4 regions of the Obesumbacterium proteus genome follow, and region 1 is predicted to be linked to each of the others. Evidence: predicted binding sites of a transcription regulator. Region 1 holds the regulator's gene; each other region holds the start of a gene.
What was found. Region 1 encodes CRP, which controls carbon source genes, mostly activating them, when cyclic AMP is high. Its sites were predicted from a motif close to ATGTGANNNNNNTCACAT; they were not measured.
Positions count from the first base shown of each region.

Region 2: udp (uridine phosphorylase) is a predicted target of CRP. The motif match lies at 1,115-1,132, and genes of this name have one in related genera.
Region 3: rhaS (HTH-type transcriptional activator RhaS) is a predicted target of CRP. The motif match lies at 2,204-2,221, and genes of this name have one in related genera.
Region 4: cytR (DNA-binding transcriptional regulator CytR) is a predicted target of CRP. The motif match lies at 2,663-2,680, and genes of this name have one in related genera.

Region 1 is NZ_CP014608.1:1,052,280-1,056,755, reverse strand. It holds gene DSM2777_RS04995 (MFS transporter) at 1-448, opposite strand, end outside; gene DSM2777_RS04990 (LysR substrate-binding domain-containing protein) at 640-1,551, shown strand; gene DSM2777_RS04985 (OsmC family protein) at 1,557-1,964, opposite strand; gene crp (cAMP-activated global transcriptional regulator CRP) at 2,295-2,927, shown strand; gene DSM2777_RS04975 (YccS/YhfK family putative transporter) at 2,971-4,476, shown strand, end outside.
Region 2 is NZ_CP014608.1:396,983-401,458, reverse strand. It holds gene udp (uridine phosphorylase) at 227-988, opposite strand; gene DSM2777_RS01960 (dienelactone hydrolase family protein) at 1,407-2,246, shown strand; gene DSM2777_RS01955 (tyrosine-protein phosphatase) at 2,343-3,128, shown strand; gene DSM2777_RS01950 (carbon starvation CstA family protein) at 3,286-4,476, shown strand, end outside.
Region 3 is NZ_CP014608.1:2,402,106-2,406,581, reverse strand. It holds gene DSM2777_RS11460 (aldo/keto reductase) at 1-86, opposite strand, end outside; gene rhaR (HTH-type transcriptional activator RhaR) at 222-1,082, opposite strand; gene rhaS (HTH-type transcriptional activator RhaS) at 1,220-2,041, opposite strand; gene rhaB (rhamnulokinase) at 2,434-3,858, shown strand; gene DSM2777_RS11440 (L-rhamnose isomerase) at 3,855-4,476, shown strand, end outside.
Region 4 is NZ_CP014608.1:683,869-688,344, forward strand. It holds gene hslV (ATP-dependent protease subunit HslV) at 1-320, opposite strand, end outside; gene ftsN (cell division protein FtsN) at 407-1,375, opposite strand; gene cytR (DNA-binding transcriptional regulator CytR) at 1,441-2,451, opposite strand; gene priA (primosomal protein N') at 2,748-4,476, opposite strand, start outside.

The DNA.
Region 1 (4,476 bases):
GGCCTAACGTCATCGCCAGTCCTGCCGAAGACAACAGAATAGACTGAGCAAAAGTACGCTGCTCAACGGGAAAATTCGCCGTCACCGCTTTCGCACAGGAGGTTGGATAGCCCGCATGTCCCATACCCGCTAGAAAACGAAACGTCAGCAATAAACCAAAAGTGAGCCCCAACCAGCCAAAGCACATAGCAAACCCGCCCAGCAGGAACAGTGAGCTACACAAGACTTTTTTGAATCCGAAGCGATCGTTAAGCCAACCGGCGGGGATCTGGAAAATAGAATAGGCGAGGAAAAAAACGCCGGTGATATAGCCTAATTGCTCAGGCTGGAGTGAAAACTCACGTTCGATAGGTAGCAGAGCAAACCCCACCACGGTTTTGTCGATATAAACGATGGCGTAACCGATAAACAGTAAAAAAATCATCAATGAACGGCGCTGAAATTGCATAGCCAAACTCCTCGCTGAACGGCGTCAACCCTGACAGAGGCTCAAACGCATAGGGGTGCTTATGTGATGTGCATCGCTTTCTTTTTATTAACTGCGCGCCAGATGGCATTGATGAAAATATCGTCTTTACCCACACCGTGTAAGATGTCATTTTTTTGGGGGTGATGCTTTTTATTGATAGGGGAAGCGCGGTGAAATATCTGCCAAAAATTCAGCAGTTAAAAACGTTTCAGGAAGTGATTCGTCGCGGAAGTATTCGCGCCGCCGCACGCGCATTAAACCAGTCACAGCCAGCAATAAGCAGAGCGATCAAAGAATTGGAACATACGCTGAATACGCAGCTTATCGTGCGCGGAGCCAAAGGAATGATGCTGACTGAAACAGGAAGCGCGTTTGCGGCACGCTCGCAGCTTATTTTGGAAGAACTACAGCGCGCGGCAGATGAAATTGAGCAGATAAGCCAATATTCTCAAGGATCAGTTTCTGTAGGCTTTTCATCGCTAATTGCGCTAACCGTGTTTCCTCAGGCCGCTGATACCTTTAAGTCTCAGTTTCCACAGGCCAATATACACGCCAAAGAAGCGCAGCTCTCGACGCTTCTACCGGCTTTGCGTGAAGGGCGACTCGATTTTGCCATCGGCACGCTAACAGCCGAAACCACGCCAATAGATCTGGTACGTGAGCCGTTATTTGAATCGCCCTTTTGCATTATCGCTCACCGCGACAACCCATTTTCTCAAGCGAAATCGTTAGAAGAGCTGAAGCACGCAAAATGGCTGATACCCGAAACCGATATGGGTTATTACCAGCAGCTAGAATCCGCCATGGGGAATTTTTACCACCAGCTTAGCCAATCACCGATCCGAACGGACTCCGTGGTTTGCGGATTAAGCATGGTGCAACAGGCACAATATCTGACCATCGTGGCTCGGGCGATGCGGACTCCGCTGGGATTAGGCAATACGCTCTGTGCATTGCCTATCGACGATTTACCCACCGCCCAATACTGCGTGTTCTATTCGCAAAAATCGCCGCTCACCTTAACGGCGCGGCGATTCCTGGATTTATTACGTTGGGAATGCCAAAACTATGCTTGGGAGTAAAAACGTTACTCAACCACGATAGTTTCAAAGCTGTGAGTAATATTCACCGCCTGACCCAACATCAGCGCTACCGAGCAATACTTCTCGGCCGATAAGGCAACCGCACGTTCAACGGCTTTATCGGTCAGCCCTTTGCCGGTAACCACAAAATGCAGATTGATATGAGTAAACAAACGAGGGGCTTCTTCACGACGCTCAGAGGTTAATTTCACTTCACAGTCGCGCACGTCCAGTCGCCCTTTTTGCAAAATTGAAACCACGTCAATCGCACTGCATCCACCCGCAGACATCAGCACCATTTCCATTGGGCTTGGTGCTTTGTCGCCAGCGTTTCCATCCATAAGAATCTGGTGTCCTGAAGCGGATTCACCCAGAAAAGTCATCCCTTCAACCCATTTCACTCGTGCCTGCATGTTTATCACCCCTTTGGTTAAATTTTGGCATCAGACTACGCTTTCTATAAAAAACAGGCAATCCGAGGCCTCACTTCTTGATGCTGAAGCGAGACAACACAAGACACCTGCACAAAGCTGTGCTACAAACTATGCCGAAATGGATCTTTATGGATTGAAACGGGTATAGATCAATAACTCTAGGAAATAATTACCTTAGCCTATTACTCTATATCTCGATTATGAAGTGCTATAACAAGTTAATAAGCAAAGCCCCGTGCCACGATAAGCACACTGTCAGGATCAGTATCCCGATATTAGGGCAGCGATAACAACAGAGGATAATAGCGAATGGTTCTCGGCAAACCGCAAACAGACCCGACTCTTGAATGGTTCTTGTCTCATTGCCATATCCACAAGTATCCGTCCAAAAGTACCCTGATCCACCAAGGTGAAAAGGCTGAAACCCTGTACTACATCGTTAAGGGCTCCGTTGCTGTATTGATTAAAGATGAAGAAGGCAAAGAAATGATCCTTTCTTATCTGAATCAGGGCGATTTCATTGGTGAACTAGGCTTATTTGAGGAAGGGCAAGAACGTAGCGCCTGGGTTCGTGCAAAAACCGCCTGTGAAGTGGCTGAAATTTCCTACAAGAAATTCCGCCAGCTCATTCAGGTCAATCCAGATATTCTGATGCGCCTTTCTGCTCAGATGGCTAGCCGCTTACAGGTTACCTCTGAAAAAGTCGGCAACCTTGCGTTCTTGGACGTAACCGGTCGTATCGCTCAGACCCTGCTGAATCTGGCCAAACAGCCAGATGCCATGACTCATCCAGATGGTATGCAGATCAAGATCACTCGTCAGGAAATTGGCCAGATCGTTGGCTGCTCCCGTGAAACCGTTGGTCGTATTCTGAAGATGCTGGAAGATCAAAATCTGATCTCCGCACACGGAAAAACCATCGTCGTTTACGGCACTCGCTGATAGATGACGCCCGTGTAGCCTTGCTGCACGGGTTTCTTTGGCTATGTGGCGGCGGTTCATCTACCACCCGGAAGTCAACTACGCACTGCGTCAAACGCTGGTGCTGTGTCTTCCTGTGCTATTCGGTCTGTTGATAGGTAATCTACAACTTGGGCTGATGTTCTCTTTAGTTCCCGCCTGCTGCAATATTGCCGGACTCGATACCCCACATAAACGCTTTATCAAACGCTTAGTCGTTGGCGGCAGCTTATTTGCCTTTAGCAGTTTTCTGCTACAGCAATGCTTACTTTGGCAAATTCCCCTACCGCTGATCATGCTCGGTTTGGCTTTATTGCTCGGCGTTAACGGTGAGATTAGCCCGCTACATGCGCGACTTATGCCAGCAGCGCTGGTTGCCTCTATTTTTACCCTGAGTATGGCGGGAAGCGTGCCGATCTGGCATGGGCCACTGCTGTATATTGTCGGTACTATTTGGTATGGCGCTTTCACCTGGTTTTGGTTCCTGCTGTGGAAGGGGCAACCGATCCGCGAAAACCTCAGCCAGCTTTACGTTCAGCTTGGCGACTACATGGAAGCCAAGTACAGCCTGCTAACTCAGCATATCGATCCTGAAACCGCACTGCCTCCGTTGCTGCAACGTCAGCAAAAAGTGATGGATCTTATTGCTCAGATATACCAACAAATGCACATGCTTTCGTTGGTGCATAATCCTGAATACAAACGCCTGCTGCGCTATTTTCAGGTCGCATTAGATTTGCAAGAACACATCACCGTTAGCCTGTCTCAGCCCGATGAAGTACAAAAGCTGGTCGAAAAAAGTCAGGCCGAAGCGATTTTACGCCGCAATGCTCAGGTCATTACAGAACGGCTCAAAACGGTTGCTGACGATATTTTATATCACCGTTATCCCCAACATTTCTCGATGGATAACGAGCTATCTGCGCTAGAAAAACTGTCTAATCAGCACCCAGATAACCCCGTTGGCAAATTCTGTTACTACCATTTTAGCCGCGTGGCTCGCCTACTCGAGCGCCAACGCCCATTATATCAACGCAATCTGATGTCCACTCAGCAACGGCTTCCCTTCTGGCCTGCGTTGCGCGCCTATCTTTCGTTAAAGTCAGTCGCGCTGCGCAACGCCGCACGATTAGGCATTACGCTGGCGGCAGGCAGTAGCCTCGGCATGTTATTTCATCTGCCAAAGCCCTATTGGGTTTTGCTGACGATCATGCTGGTGATCCAAAATGGCTATAACGCAACGCGCGTTAGGATCCAGCACCGTGCGCTAGGCACTTTCGTTGGGCTAATTGCTGCCGCAGGACTGCTCCAGCTCAACCTGCCGTTGAACGTCACGCTAAGCTGCATGCTGGTGATAACCATCGCGGCTTATTTAGTTCTCAGGAAAAATTACGGGCTGGCCGTGATTGGTTTCACCATCACGGCGGTGTATACGCTCCAGCTGTTACAGCTTAACGGGCTACATTTCTTAGTTCCGCGTCTCATCGATACGGTTCTCGGCTGTATTCTTGCCTTTGCCAGCACCATCTGG
Region 2 (4,476 bases), 660 kb from region 1:
TGGCGAACAATAAGCGTATCGTTCATGGCACTAAAAATAAGTGAGTAGAGATAGCTTGGAAAAGTGACTTGGTGACGAAGATTAGGCGCGTAGGCCAACAATGAAAAATGATTTTTTCCACTTTGGTAAGGATATGCGAGCAGCATTCCAGCGACATTTTGAAAGGGCTATTTTTGGATCAAAAAAGGGAGGCTTTCGCCTCCCTTTCAAATTGGAAATCTACCGACTACAGCAGGCGACGAGCGGCCTCAACGACGATTTTCACCGCGTGAGATTCTGTTTTCTTCATCGTTTCTGCATTTGGAATTTCTTGCTGGGTGCGGTTGACGATAACGCCCGCAACCATACCTGCACGCAGGCCTTGGCTTGCACACATGGTCAGCAAAGTCGCTGATTCCATCTCGAAGTTCATCACGCCCATTTCCTGCCACTCTTTCATTGAGCCTTTGAAACGGCTCACTACGCGGCCAGAGAAGGTGTCGTAGCGCTCTTGACCCGGATAGAAGGTGTCAGAAGAGGCGGTTACGCCGATGTGGGTGGTTGCGCCAACGGCCTTAGCGGCGTCTACCAGAGCGGTTGTACAGGTAAAGTCAGCAACGGCTGGGAATTCCATTGGGGCAAAGTGCAGGCTCGCACCATCTAAACGCACGGAACCGGTGGTGACCAAGACATCGCCCACGTTGATGTGTGGCTGAATTGCGCCAGTGGTACCTACGCGCAGGAAGGTACGAATACCCAGCTGTGCCAGTTCTTCAACGGCGATAGAGGTGGATGGGCCGCCAATACCGGTTGAGCAAACGATGACAGATTTGCCGTCTAGCTCTGCTCGCCAAGACGTGAATTCACGATGCGAGGCCAGCTTAACTGGGTTATCCATCAAATTGGCAATTTTTTCTACGCGCTCAGGATCACCAGGAACGATAGCCAAGGTTGCGCCTTTCAGATCGCTTTTTACGAGGCCAAGGTGGAAAACATCAGACTTAGACATACGGACTCCTCTGTCATTGCTATAAGTTGTAAGGAGGAACAAAAACGCACTCTACTGAAATTCATCGGCTAAATGCGTGACTCAAATCACTACGTATGAAGAAACAATAACAAGAACGACAAATAATTGTGATTGAAATCACATAAGGTGGCGAGTTAGCCGTTTTTTTCACCGCCAACAGTGTGGCATGCCTATTTTGTGTTCGCCAGCTAAGCGGCCATTTGGTGGGTGATAATGTGTTGTCTTGGCTTTCCAGCAGATTGTTTATACCCGTCAGGCACGAAGCTGCATCGACGTTCGCTGCGAGCGCTTATCGTCGCGATGTAACGCCAAATATTTAGGGTTTGCTTCTCAAGCAAACAAATTATTGCTATTTATACTTAACATTCTTGCAATATATTCAGACAGGGAGCTTTACATGAAGACTGAAGATCTCATCACATTGGTAAACTCGCCATCTACGTTCTCCCCCGCTGCGGGCACGATTGCCCAGACTACCGTTCATACCGATAATGAAGGTTTGCATGCTGGCTTTACCACGATCCCTTCTCAGGGAGACGATCTTCCTGCTTATTTAGCTAAACCCCTGCATGCTGATGGCCCGCTGCCGATTGTGCTGGTCGTGCAGGAGATATTCGGTGTGCATGAGCATATTCAAGATGTCTGCCGCCGTTTAGCCAAACAGGGCTATTTGGCTATCGCGCCCGAGCTGTATTTTCGTCAGGGAGAAGCCAGTGATTACACTGATATTCCAACGCTATTTCAAAATCTCGTCAGCAAAGTGCCAGACAAACAGGTGTTGGGTGATTTAGACCACGCGGCACATTGGGCGGCTCGTCACGGTGGTGATGCTAGTCGTCTGTATATCACTGGATTCTGCTGGGGTGGGCGTATTACGTGGCTATATGGCGCGCATAATCCACAGCTTAAAGCGGGGGTTGCGTGGTACGGACGCTTTGTGGGAGACAAAACGCTAACGTCGCCTAAGCATCCTGTAGACGTTGCCGCAGAGCTCAGCGCGCCGATGTTAGGGCTATACGGTGGTTTGGATGACAGTATTCCGCAAGAAACGGTGGAAACTATGCGCCAATCGCTACGTGCAGCTAATGCAACGGCGGAGATTATTGTTTACCCACAGGCGGGTCACGCCTTTTATGCCGACTATCGCCCAAGCTACAACGCTGAGGCGGCAAAAGACGGGTGGGAGCGTATGTTGGCATGGTTTGCAGCCTATGGTGGTGTGAATAAGCCTGAGTAATCTGTTGGCTTTTGGGATTCAGTGCGGCGGGGTTTTACCGTTTTTCACTGAATCTGATAAGGTGGGAGTGATAATCTAAAATAATAAGAGGTCATGATGACAGCCACTATTTTTTTGCATCCCTCCTTGGCCCCATTGGAAGGCGGCGTTAATTTCCGTGACATGGGCGGCTATCTGGCTGCCGATGGACGTCGGGTTAAACGTGGTAAGTTGTTCCGTTCGGGCGCGTTAGATCGCCTTACGGACAAAGATTTGAGCTACCTGCAAGATGTACCAATTAAAAATATCCTCGACTATCGCGATGCCGATGAAGTGTCTAACAAGCCTGATGTGCTGTGGGATGCGGTGCGCTATATCAATTTGCCCGCCAATCCGCTGAGTACCGAGGTGAATGCCAATCTGGAGAAACTGACCAGTGAGGCGTTGGAATCTTTTGATGCAAACGCGTTTATGCTGGAGCTCTATCGCCGTTTACCTTTCAGCAACCATGCTTATCAGCTGTTAAGCACCTTGCTGCAAAGCGGTGAGGAAGGCGCGATTGTGCAGCACTGTGCGGTAGGTAAAGATAGAACGGGCGTGGGCTCCGCGTTGGTGCTGTTTGCCTTAGGCGCCGATGAAGCAACGGTGATGGAAGATTATCTGTTAACTGAAACTACGCTAGCGCCGTTCCGCAGCCAAATGCTGGATTACCTGTCTATCAAATTGAACGAAAAAGCGCTGGGGCAATTTTCTCACGTCTTGTCTGCTCGTGAGGAATTTTTGGTGACGGCATTGGATGCGATCAAAGAGAAATACAGCACGGTTGATCGCTGGCTGGAACAAGAATATGGGCTAAATATGCAGGTGAGATCACAACTTCAGCAACAGTTCCTTGAGCCGTAAATCTTCGATTTTTAAAGCAAGTGGAGCCTTTCGGCTCCACTCAATCCATTTTTCATACCGCTTACGTAACCAAAACGCCGCTTAACCAAATTCAACCCTCTCCACAAATAGCCCTCCAGTATGTTAGCGCCTGAGAAATCCTCAGGAGATAATAACTATGCAACACGCAATTACATTCGTTATTGCTACGCTGTGTATCCTTACGATCTGCTACCGTTTATACGGTATCTTTTTCGTAAAAAAGGTACTGCGTGCAGATGATAACGAAGTGACTCCATCACATACCTTTGAAGACGGGAAAGATTACGTACCTACCAAAAAATGGGTTAACTTTGGTAGTCACTTTGCGGCTATCGCCGCGGCGGGACCTTTGGTTGGTCCGGTTCTGGCGGCGCAGTTCGGCTATCTGCCGAGCTTCCTCTGGCTGCTGATCGGCTGTGTGGTCGGCGGTGCGGTGCATGATACCGTGGTGCTGTTCGCTTCCATGAAACACCAGGGTAAATCCCTATCTGAAGTGGCTAAATCTGAACTGGGGCCGATTGCTGGCTGGTGTACCGGTTTAGCCATGCTGTTCATCATCACGATTACCATGGCAGGTTTGTCGATGGTGGTGGTGCATGCGCTGGAACGTAACCCTTGGGGGACTTTCGCCGTATTCATGACCATTCCTATCGCGATTGGCGTAGGTCTATGGGAACGTGTGACCGGCAGCATGAAGGGCGCAACTTACGTGGGTATCGCAGCTATTATGGCCTGCGTATTCTTCGGCCCGCATATTCAAAATACGACTTTTGGCGAGTGGTTGACGTTTAAAGCCACGACCGTAAGCCTGTTGCTGCCTGCCTATGCATTCTTTGCAACGGCGTTACCGGTATGGATGCTGTTGACGCCACGCGGTTACCTTTCTAGCTTTATGAAAATCGGCGTGTTTGGCGCGTTGGTTATCGGCGTTATCTTCATTAACCCAGAAATCCAGTTCCCTGCGGTGACTCAGTTCATCCACGGCGGTGGCCCGGTTCTGGCTGGTCCAGTGTGGCCGTTCATCTCTATCACCATCGCCTGTGGCGCAATCTCTGGTTTCCATGCGTTTATCGGTTCTGGTACTACGCCAAAACAGATCGACAAATGGAGCGATATCCTGCCGGTTGGTTTTGGTGCGATGCTGGCAGAGTGTGTGGTTGGCGTGATGGCGCTGATTGCAGCAACTTCTCTGCATCCTGCTGACTACTTTGCGATTAACTCCAGCGCAGAAGCGTGGGCTGGGTTAGGCATGGAAGTGGTTCACTTGCCTAAACTGAGCGAAGAGATTGGTTTGGATCTCTATGGCCGTACCGGCGGTGCCGTTACG
Region 3 (4,476 bases), 1.3 Mb from region 1:
GCGGCTTTCAACTCATCCATACGCATGCAGCCCACCACGATGGCGGGAACATGCAGGGTAGAACCACCTAATTTAATTTGTTTCATCAAACTGCCCTATCTGGTTAACGGTGCACAATCACGGCCACCGCTATTGATGATGACGAAAATCGCCGCAAAAAATGCAATGTCATACTCGAGCTTATCCGCCAAATAAATGGCGTGGCTTCAAGTATGGAGGGTCTATATCGCTCGCTCTGGTTCAGTCACAAAGCGTTGGCGATACTCTCGCGGTGTTAGCCCTGCATCACGGGTAAACACCACGGAAAAATAGTTGCTGTCTTCAAAGCCACAGCGCGTCGCAATTTCACTGATGCGATACTCGCTGCGCCTCAACAATCGCTTAGCCTGACAGAGACGCAGCTGACGCAGATAATGGCTGATCGACATCCCTGTTTGCTGGCGAAATAGCTGCTTCAGCGAGCGCTCAACCAGCTGATGCTCTGCGCAGAAAGCGGCTAAATCGAAATGGCTGTCGAGCCCGCCTTGCAGCGACGCCATCAGCAAATCAAGCTGTTCGCCAGCCGGTAGTAAATAGACACTCTCCGCCGTGTAACGATAACGTTTTAGCACAATGGCTAACTGCAACAACAGCGCTTCGGTTAACTGAATAGAAAGTGCGTCGGTTTTGCGACTCTCTTGCGCCAGCTGAGCAATAATCGGCCTCGCCTGCGCTAAACCGCCGGTGCTTAAACGCCAATGATTTTGTCGCGTAGATTCATCAAACGGCGGCAGTAATAGATTCCATTGGGCGTTTAAGCGTAAGCGCTCGGGACAATAGATGATATTGTCGAGAACCAGATCGTTAACCGATTCGTAGCTGTGGCAATCCTCGGCGTTGATATAGAAAATATCGCCGCAGGTTATCCGATACGGGCGATCGTTGAGAACGTGCAAACCGTTGCCGCGCCAAACAATCACGATCTCGCAAAACTGGTGGGAATGTTCGGCAAAAACCTGCTGCGGATAGCGATCCGCCACCGCGACCGGCATCTGTTCTGAAGGAAAATAATCCCGACTCTCCAGCACTAACGGCTTTCGCATTCCCAGCCTCCCACGCTTATTTAGCCAGAAAGTATTACAGAATCATCATGATTTTACGTTGACGGCTTTCTCGATTCCGCACATTGCATTCCGCCGTTAAGTAACAAAATGTCACTTGGCTTAACGTGATGGGGCCACTACCCCTGATAACGCAAGGCTCGAGGAGATTGGTCAAACTCGCGTTTAAAAAGCGTTGAAAAATGATTGCTGTCGCCAAAACCGCACTGATAGGCAATATCCGTCACGCTGCTATCACTGTGACAAAGCTGGTGCCGGGCTTGTAAAAGACGTAGGCGAGTCAGATAACGCTGTGGTGTCATACCGGTATGGTTCTTAAGCTGGCGGTGTAAGGTGCGAAGCGGCAACGAGAAACGGTCAGCTAATTCTGTCCACTCCACAGATTCAGCGTAGTGATGCTGCAACCAGTCCAATAGCTGACGCAAACGCCCTTCCTGATCGTCGCCCACCTGAGCAGAACACCCCTGCCAAAGCTGCACAATCAGCTGCATAAAGACGCTTTCATGCAACGCGATATCTTCCGCTCGCTCGCTGGCCGGTGTTTGTTCGAGTTTCGCCATCAGCATTTTTACCTGCGCTAACACCTGCTGGCTGATACGCCAATGCGAGGGATAAACCCCTTCAGATTCTTGCGGTAAAAATTGCTCAACGCCCGATAAAAACTTAAACGCATCCGGCGCACGAAAGAGCACATTGGTAAGAAAAAGACCGTCGGTATGCTCAAACAAATGACGATCGTGATCGCGAACGAAGCATACGCAGCCGCTGTTGAGCGTATAGGGATTGCCGTTAAAAACGTGCACACCGGCGCCCTGCTCCACAATCACAATTTCATAGAAATCATGATGATGCTCAGGAAACTCCGGCTGCGGAGCGCGAGGCTCAATGGCAACAGGTGCATAGCCAGAAGAGAAAAAATCAATACTGTGCAAAACCGTCATCGTCAGACTCCTTATCTTATCGGGGTATCAACGCGGGTGATTTCTCCAGCGGTTTGCTATGGCTCGATAGTAGAAGAAGGCCGAAAAATGAACCTTAAACTTTTGACGTCAAAACGGCTTTTAGCGTTCGTTTATTTAAGAATGCGCGACCAATATTAAGAAATGCGGCGAACATCACAGGCCAGCGCATCTAAGAACTGTGACCTACTTCACTTTCACCTTTGCTGTATTGCCATCGCCATAATTTCGCTGGCATTCATGAGAAGGTGCCCTGCCGAGCAAGTTTCTACACTGGCCGTCATTGATAAATAAGAATGTTCAACGACGGACGGTTCAACATGACGACACGCCATATTGCCGCAATCGATCTTGGTGCCTCCAGCGGACGAGTGATGCTAGCGAGTTACCACGTCGGCACTCAACACCTTACGCTAAAAGAGATCCGCCGCTTTACCAATCGGCTGGTACCCCGTGACGGTTTTGATACTTGGGATCTTGATACCCTTGAGCAGGAAATTCGTACTGGGCTTGAGCAAATTGATGCTGAAAATATCCCGCTGGACAGCATTGGCATCGATACCTGGGGCGTGGATTTTGTGTTGTTGGATGCCAACGGCGAGCGAGTCGGCCATCCCGTCGCTTATCGAGACGATCGCACCCACGGCCTGATGACACAGGCACAAGAGCACTTAGGTAAGCCGTTTATCTATCAGCGTACCGGCATTCAGTTTTTGCCCTTCAATACCCTTTATCAGCTGCGTGCGCTCAGCGAACAGCAACCTGAGTTGCTGGATCGGGTTGAGCATCTGCTTCTTATTCCCGATTACCTTCATTACCGCTTAACCGGGCAAATGAACTGGGAATACACCAACGCCAGTACGACACAGCTGTTGAATATCCATAGCGGCGATTGGGATACCGATTTACTGAACTATGCCGGTGTTCCGGCTCGCTGGTTTGGCAAACCGACCCAGCCGGGTCAGCGTATCGGCTGCTGGCAAAGCCCGAGAGGACAACAGGTTCCTGTGGTTGCCGTGGCCACCCATGACACCGCCAGCGCGGTGATTGCCGCCCCGATGCAAGATAGCGACTCAGCCTATCTCAGCTCAGGAACATGGTCATTAATGGGCATTGAAAGCCGCACACCGTTCACCGATAGCCATGCGTTGCAGGCCAATATCACCAATGAAGGGGGTGCAGAAGGCCGCTATCGGGTGCTGAAAAATATTATGGGCTTATGGCTGCTGCAACGCGCAACCCAAGAACTGGGTGTGCAGTATCTTCCCGATCTGATTGCAGAGGCTGCTCAACAACCCGCACACCATTTTCTGATTAACCCGAACGACGAGCGCTTCATCAATCCGCCCAATATGTGTTTGGAAATTCAAAACGACTGCCGCGAGCGTGGCGTTCCGGTACCCGAAACACCGGCAGAACTGGCGCGCTGTATTTTTGACAGCTTGGCGAAGCTCTATCAGCAGGTAGCCGAAGAACTCTCCGAGCTGCGCGGTAAGCCGATCAGCCATTTGCATATCGTCGGCGGTGGCAGCCAAAACCGTTTTCTCAATCAGCTGTGCGCCGATCTTTGCAACATCGAAGTCAGCGCAGGACCGGTGGAAGCCTCAACGTTAGGCAATATTGGCTGCCAGTTAATCGCGCTGGGCGATATCGCCAGTGTGCATGGTTTCCGCAGCGTAGTGGCACATAACTTCCCGCTGGAACATTTTTTACCTAACCCATCTCACCACTCTTTATCCGCATCGCTCAGCAACAACGGTGCGCAAACATCTGCCCAATTCAAAGGAACATGTGTATGACCACTTCAATCGATCAGGCTTGGGAACTGGCTAAACAACGTTTTAACGCCGTGGGCGTAGACGTCGAAAATGCACTGAAAACCATGGAGAGACTGCCGGTTTCGATGCACTGCTGGCAGGGCGATGACGTTGCCGGTTTTGAAAATCCTGAAGGTTCACTGACCGGCGGTATTCAAGCCACCGGCAACTATCCGGGCAAAGCGCGCAACGCCGCAGAATTACGTGCCGATTTAGAAATGGCATTAACGCTGATCCCTGGGCCAAAGCGACTGAATCTACACGCGATTTATTTAGAATCTGATACGCCGGTCGCACGTAATAAAATCGAACCGCGCCATTTTGCTAACTGGGTTGAGTGGGCTAAGAAACACCATTTAGGCTTAGATTTTAACCCTTCGTGTTTCTCTCATCCGTTGAGCGCCGATGGTTTTACCCTCTCATCCGCCAACCCTGAAACACGCCAGTTCTGGATTGAGCACTGCCAAGCCAGCCGCCGAATTTCAGCCTATTTTGGCGAACAGCTGGGTACGCCGTCCGTCATGAATATCTGGATCCCAGACGGCATGAAAGATACGCCGATTGACCGCTTGGCTCCTCGTCAACGCTTGGCTTCAGCGC
Region 4 (4,476 bases), 370 kb from region 1:
ATGATGAGGGAGGCGTTTTCATCCGCGACGGCCAGCAGCGCTTCAAGCTTGCGCAGCATGCGGTCGGTGCGCCAGTCTTTGGCAAGCTCAACGGCGGCTTTAACCAAATGTCCCTGATGCAGTTCCAGTTTACGTTCAAAGAGTTCGAACAGGGTGAAGGCATCTGCGGTGCCGCCAGCAAATCCGGCAATAACGCGGTCGTTATAGAGACGACGCACTTTACGAACATTACCTTTCATCACGGTATTGCCCATGGTCGCCTGACCATCACCACCGATCACCACTTTACCGTTGCGGCGTACGCTTACTATTGTTGTCACGAGCAGACCCCCGTAGCTGACGAAATAAGAACCCCACACTTTTGTGTGGGGGCATTGTCAGATAGATGGGGGGGATATTTTGCTTTTCAACCCCCGACGGAGAGGGCAATACAGCCAGACATTCCATCACCCTTCAATCGTTGCAGCATTTTGTCTGCTGAAGCGCGGCTGGTGTATGGGCCTAACAGAACGCGATTCCAGCCACCGCCAGCGGTAATACGGCTTTCAACGCCGCCAAAGGCAAGCTGAGCTCTGACTGATTCAGCCTGATCGGTGCTACGGAATGAACCACATTGCACCATCCATTTTTGCGTGCTTTCTTTCTCTAGCGCTTTTTCTGTTTTGGCTTCTTTTGCTGGTGCTGGCTGTTCCGCCACGCTCGTTACCGGCGCTGGTTTTTCTTTATGCGGCTGCTGAACCGGTGGCTGAGTCGCTTGCACTGGCGGTGCTGTGCGCGCAGGACGTGCCGGTTCAGTGGTAGTTTGGCGAGGCTGAGCAGGCGCCGTATTTTGCTGAGAGAACGGATTGCGTGGCTGCGAATTAGTGACCGGCTGTTGCTGGGTATAGGTTTGATCCGGCATCCGGCTATTTTGCGGCGCACGACGTGCAATCTGCGTTTGATCGTTATACGGCACTTCAGACAGCTGAGTTGGCTGCTGACGCATATCAGACTGCATTTGGTCGAGAAGCTGGCGCTGTTCTGCGGTCAGCTGTGGCTGCTGCGTAGGTGCAGTGGCCGCGTTACTGGTGGGATCTGTAGGCGTAGCAACGCCAACCTGACGATTCTCAAGTTCTTTGATGTAACGCCAGCGCTCTTCCGGTTTTGGAGGAAGACCATTACCCGCATGTTTTGCTTGCGTCGGTAACAGTTCATCACTGTCTGGCTTATGGTGAGTCAGGAAATAAAGGCCGGCAGCGAAAGTCACTAAAACCCCCAAGGCGACAACCACCATGGTTTTAGATATACCCGGAGATGATTTTTTCTTTTTCCGGGTATTGGTTTTGCGCTTCGCTCCTGATGAGCGGCCCCGGCTCACATAGTCTCTTTGTGCCACTGTCTTTTCGCTACATCGTGATTTTGAATTAAGAGCGCCATGTTACTGAACTCATCCCAATTTAACTAGCGTTTCGGCGCAGATGTACTTCCTCTGACGATAAATTCGCTGTCTAACAGTCTGGATCCGCTCACCACAGAGTGGCTATGTAGCTGCTCTAACAACAATAACATCGCTTCGCGACCAATTTCATAGCGCGGTTGAGAAACGGTTGTCAGCGGAGGATCGCAGTACTGCGCCTGCTTGATATCGTCAAAACCGACCAGAGAAACGTCATCGGGTACGCGTAATCCCATACGTTTGGCTTGAGAAAGCGCGCCAATCGCCATCACATCACTATGGCAGAAAATCGCCGTTGGTGGCTGTGGCAGCGACATAAGAGCATACATAGCCTGAGCGCCAGCCTCATAGGTAAAGTCGCCGCGCTCAACAAAACTTTTCTCTTCAGCGATACCGCAGCGGCGCAACGCCTGAATATAGCCACGTAGGCGATATTTACTCAGAGGCATACTTTCTGGGCCAGCAATACAGGCAATACGATGATGACCAAGCTCATGCAGATAGAGCACGGCCTCAAACGCGGCGGTGAGGTTGTCGATATGGACAGTTGGAAGTTCAAGTTCGGGAGCGAACTCGTTGGCCATCACCATCGGTGGCAAATTTTTCTGTTCTTCTTTGCTAGCATCAAAAGGAACGTTCGAGCCGAGCAGCAACATGCCATCGATTTGTTTAGTGATAATAAGGTTAACGAAGGTTTTTTCTTGCTGCTGTTGCTGAGCACAGTCGCCTAGCAAAACTAAATACCCATGTTCAGCGGCGGTGCGTTCTATACCTTGGATCACTTCGGCAAAAAAGGGATCGCAGATATCAGGCACAATCACCAGGATCGTGCGCGATTCATTTCGCTTGGAGCTGCGGGCCAGCGCATGCGGAGAATAACCAACGGCTAATACGGCCTGTTCAACTTTTTGGCGGGTAGATGCAGAGACTTTCTCGGGGTTCATCAATGCTCGTGAAACGGTGGCCGTTGAGACACCGGCGTGTTCAGCCACATCTTTCATGGTGGCAGCAGACATGCTTTGCTTCTCTTCCAACGCTGTTCTCCTTGCGTCTGGCGAAACGCCGACGCGGCGAGTGTTGCTCGTCCTGTTTTACTGAATGAAAACCAGCTTCCTTGCGTCATCCCAAATTTATTGTTTGGAATGCTCATACCAGTTCATGAATTACCATATGGATCACATTTTAAACAGAATGCACCCTGCTGTTGTTACCTAATTTGCATGAGAAATGTGACCTAGATAGATTTTTTAGATCGGGATCGCAAATCATCATTTTTATCTCTCTGTCTGATGGTCTTTCTCATCAAGGCAGATCAGTTATCGGTAGGGTCAACGTCCACTGTCCATTTTACTTTTTTCACCGTTGGCAACGTGCCAATCAGTGGCAGTGTGCCTTTAACAATTTTCTGTAAACGAGCACGAGACGGATGTTGAAGCAGCAACTGCCAGCGGAATCGCCCTCCGCGTTTGGGTTGCAGTGCGGGCACCGGCCCTAGAATCCAGAATGACTCATCACGCAGCGGGCTGGCTTCTAATAGATTTCTTAATTGCTGCAAAAACTGAGGTGCATTTTGGTTATCGTGATCGTCGGCGCGTACCATGATGTGGCTGGTATACGGGGGAAGAAATACGCTTTTGCGCTCTTTTAAGGTCTGTTCGGCAAACGCGTCATAACCTTGATTCAGCAGCGTCAGCAGTAAAGGATGTTCTGGGTGATGGGTCTGTAATATGACTTCGCCCTGTTTCCCCGCACGGCCTGCGCGCCCTGATACCTGCGTATAGAGCTGAGCAAAGCGTTCTGCGGAGTGAAAATCAGCGGAAAACAGCGCGCCGTCTACGTCAAGCAAGGCAACCAGCGTGACGTTAGGAAAGTGATGACCTTTCGCCAGCATTTGGGTGCCGATCAAGATACGAGCGCCGCCGCGGTGTACTTCAGCCAATTGTTGTTCTAACGCGCCCTTGCGGCTGGTGGTATCGCGGTCGATGCGGGTGATCGGCGTATCAGGGAAAAGCGCTGCGAGCTCGGTTTCTAATTGTTCCGTTCCCAACCCAACAGGCACTAAATTGGTGGTGCCACACTGTGGGCACTGGCGTGGGATTGGCTTTTGGCTGTCGCAATGATGGCAGCGTAAATGATGTTGCTGCTGATGCAGCGTGTAGTAATGATCGCACCGCTGGCATTCCGCAATCCAGCCACATTCATGGCACAGTAGCGCTGGAGCAAAGCCTCGGCGGTTTAAAAATAAAATCACCTGATTGCCTGCATCAACGTGCTGTTTCATGCGTTGCAGCAACGGCTGTGCAAGACCCGCTTTTAGCGGCAGACCTTTTAAATCGAGCAAGTGTTGGGTGGCTGGTTTTGCGTTTCCCGCTCGCTGCGTGAGCCGCAAACGACGGTATTTGCCTAACTCAACGTTATGCAATGTCTCTAATGCGGGGGTAGCCGAGCCAAGCACGATAGGAATATCTTCCTGATGTGCGCGGAATACGGCTAAATCACGCGCGTGGTAGCGCCAGCCTTCCTGCTGCTTATAAGAACCATCGTGTTCTTCATCAATGATGATAACGCCTAAGCGAGCAAAGGGCGTAAACAGCGCTGAGCGTGTTCCGATTACGATGGCGCTTTCACCGTTGCGCGCACGCAGCCAAGCGGCGAGGCGTTCGCTGTCGTTTAAACCAGAATGAAGCACATCTACCGGTGCGTTGAAACGCTCTCTGAAGCGGGCTATGGTTTGCGGGGTGAGCCCTATCTCAGGCACTAAAACCAGCGCTTGGCGACCCTGTGCCAGAATATTTTCGATGACGCTTAAATAGACCTCGGTTTTACCGGAGCCGGTGACGCCTGCTAGCAGCCATGCGCTGAACTGGTTGTCTTCGCTACGAATCGCGCCCACGGCGGTGGCTTGTTCGGTGTTGAGTTTTAAACGCTCACCGTTTACCGCATAGCTTTTGCGCCAGTCTTGAAGCTCTGGCGACTCTGCGCGTAACTCGGCCAGCTTTTTTGCCTTGATGCTTTGCAGTGCGGCGTCGGTGAGATCGCAT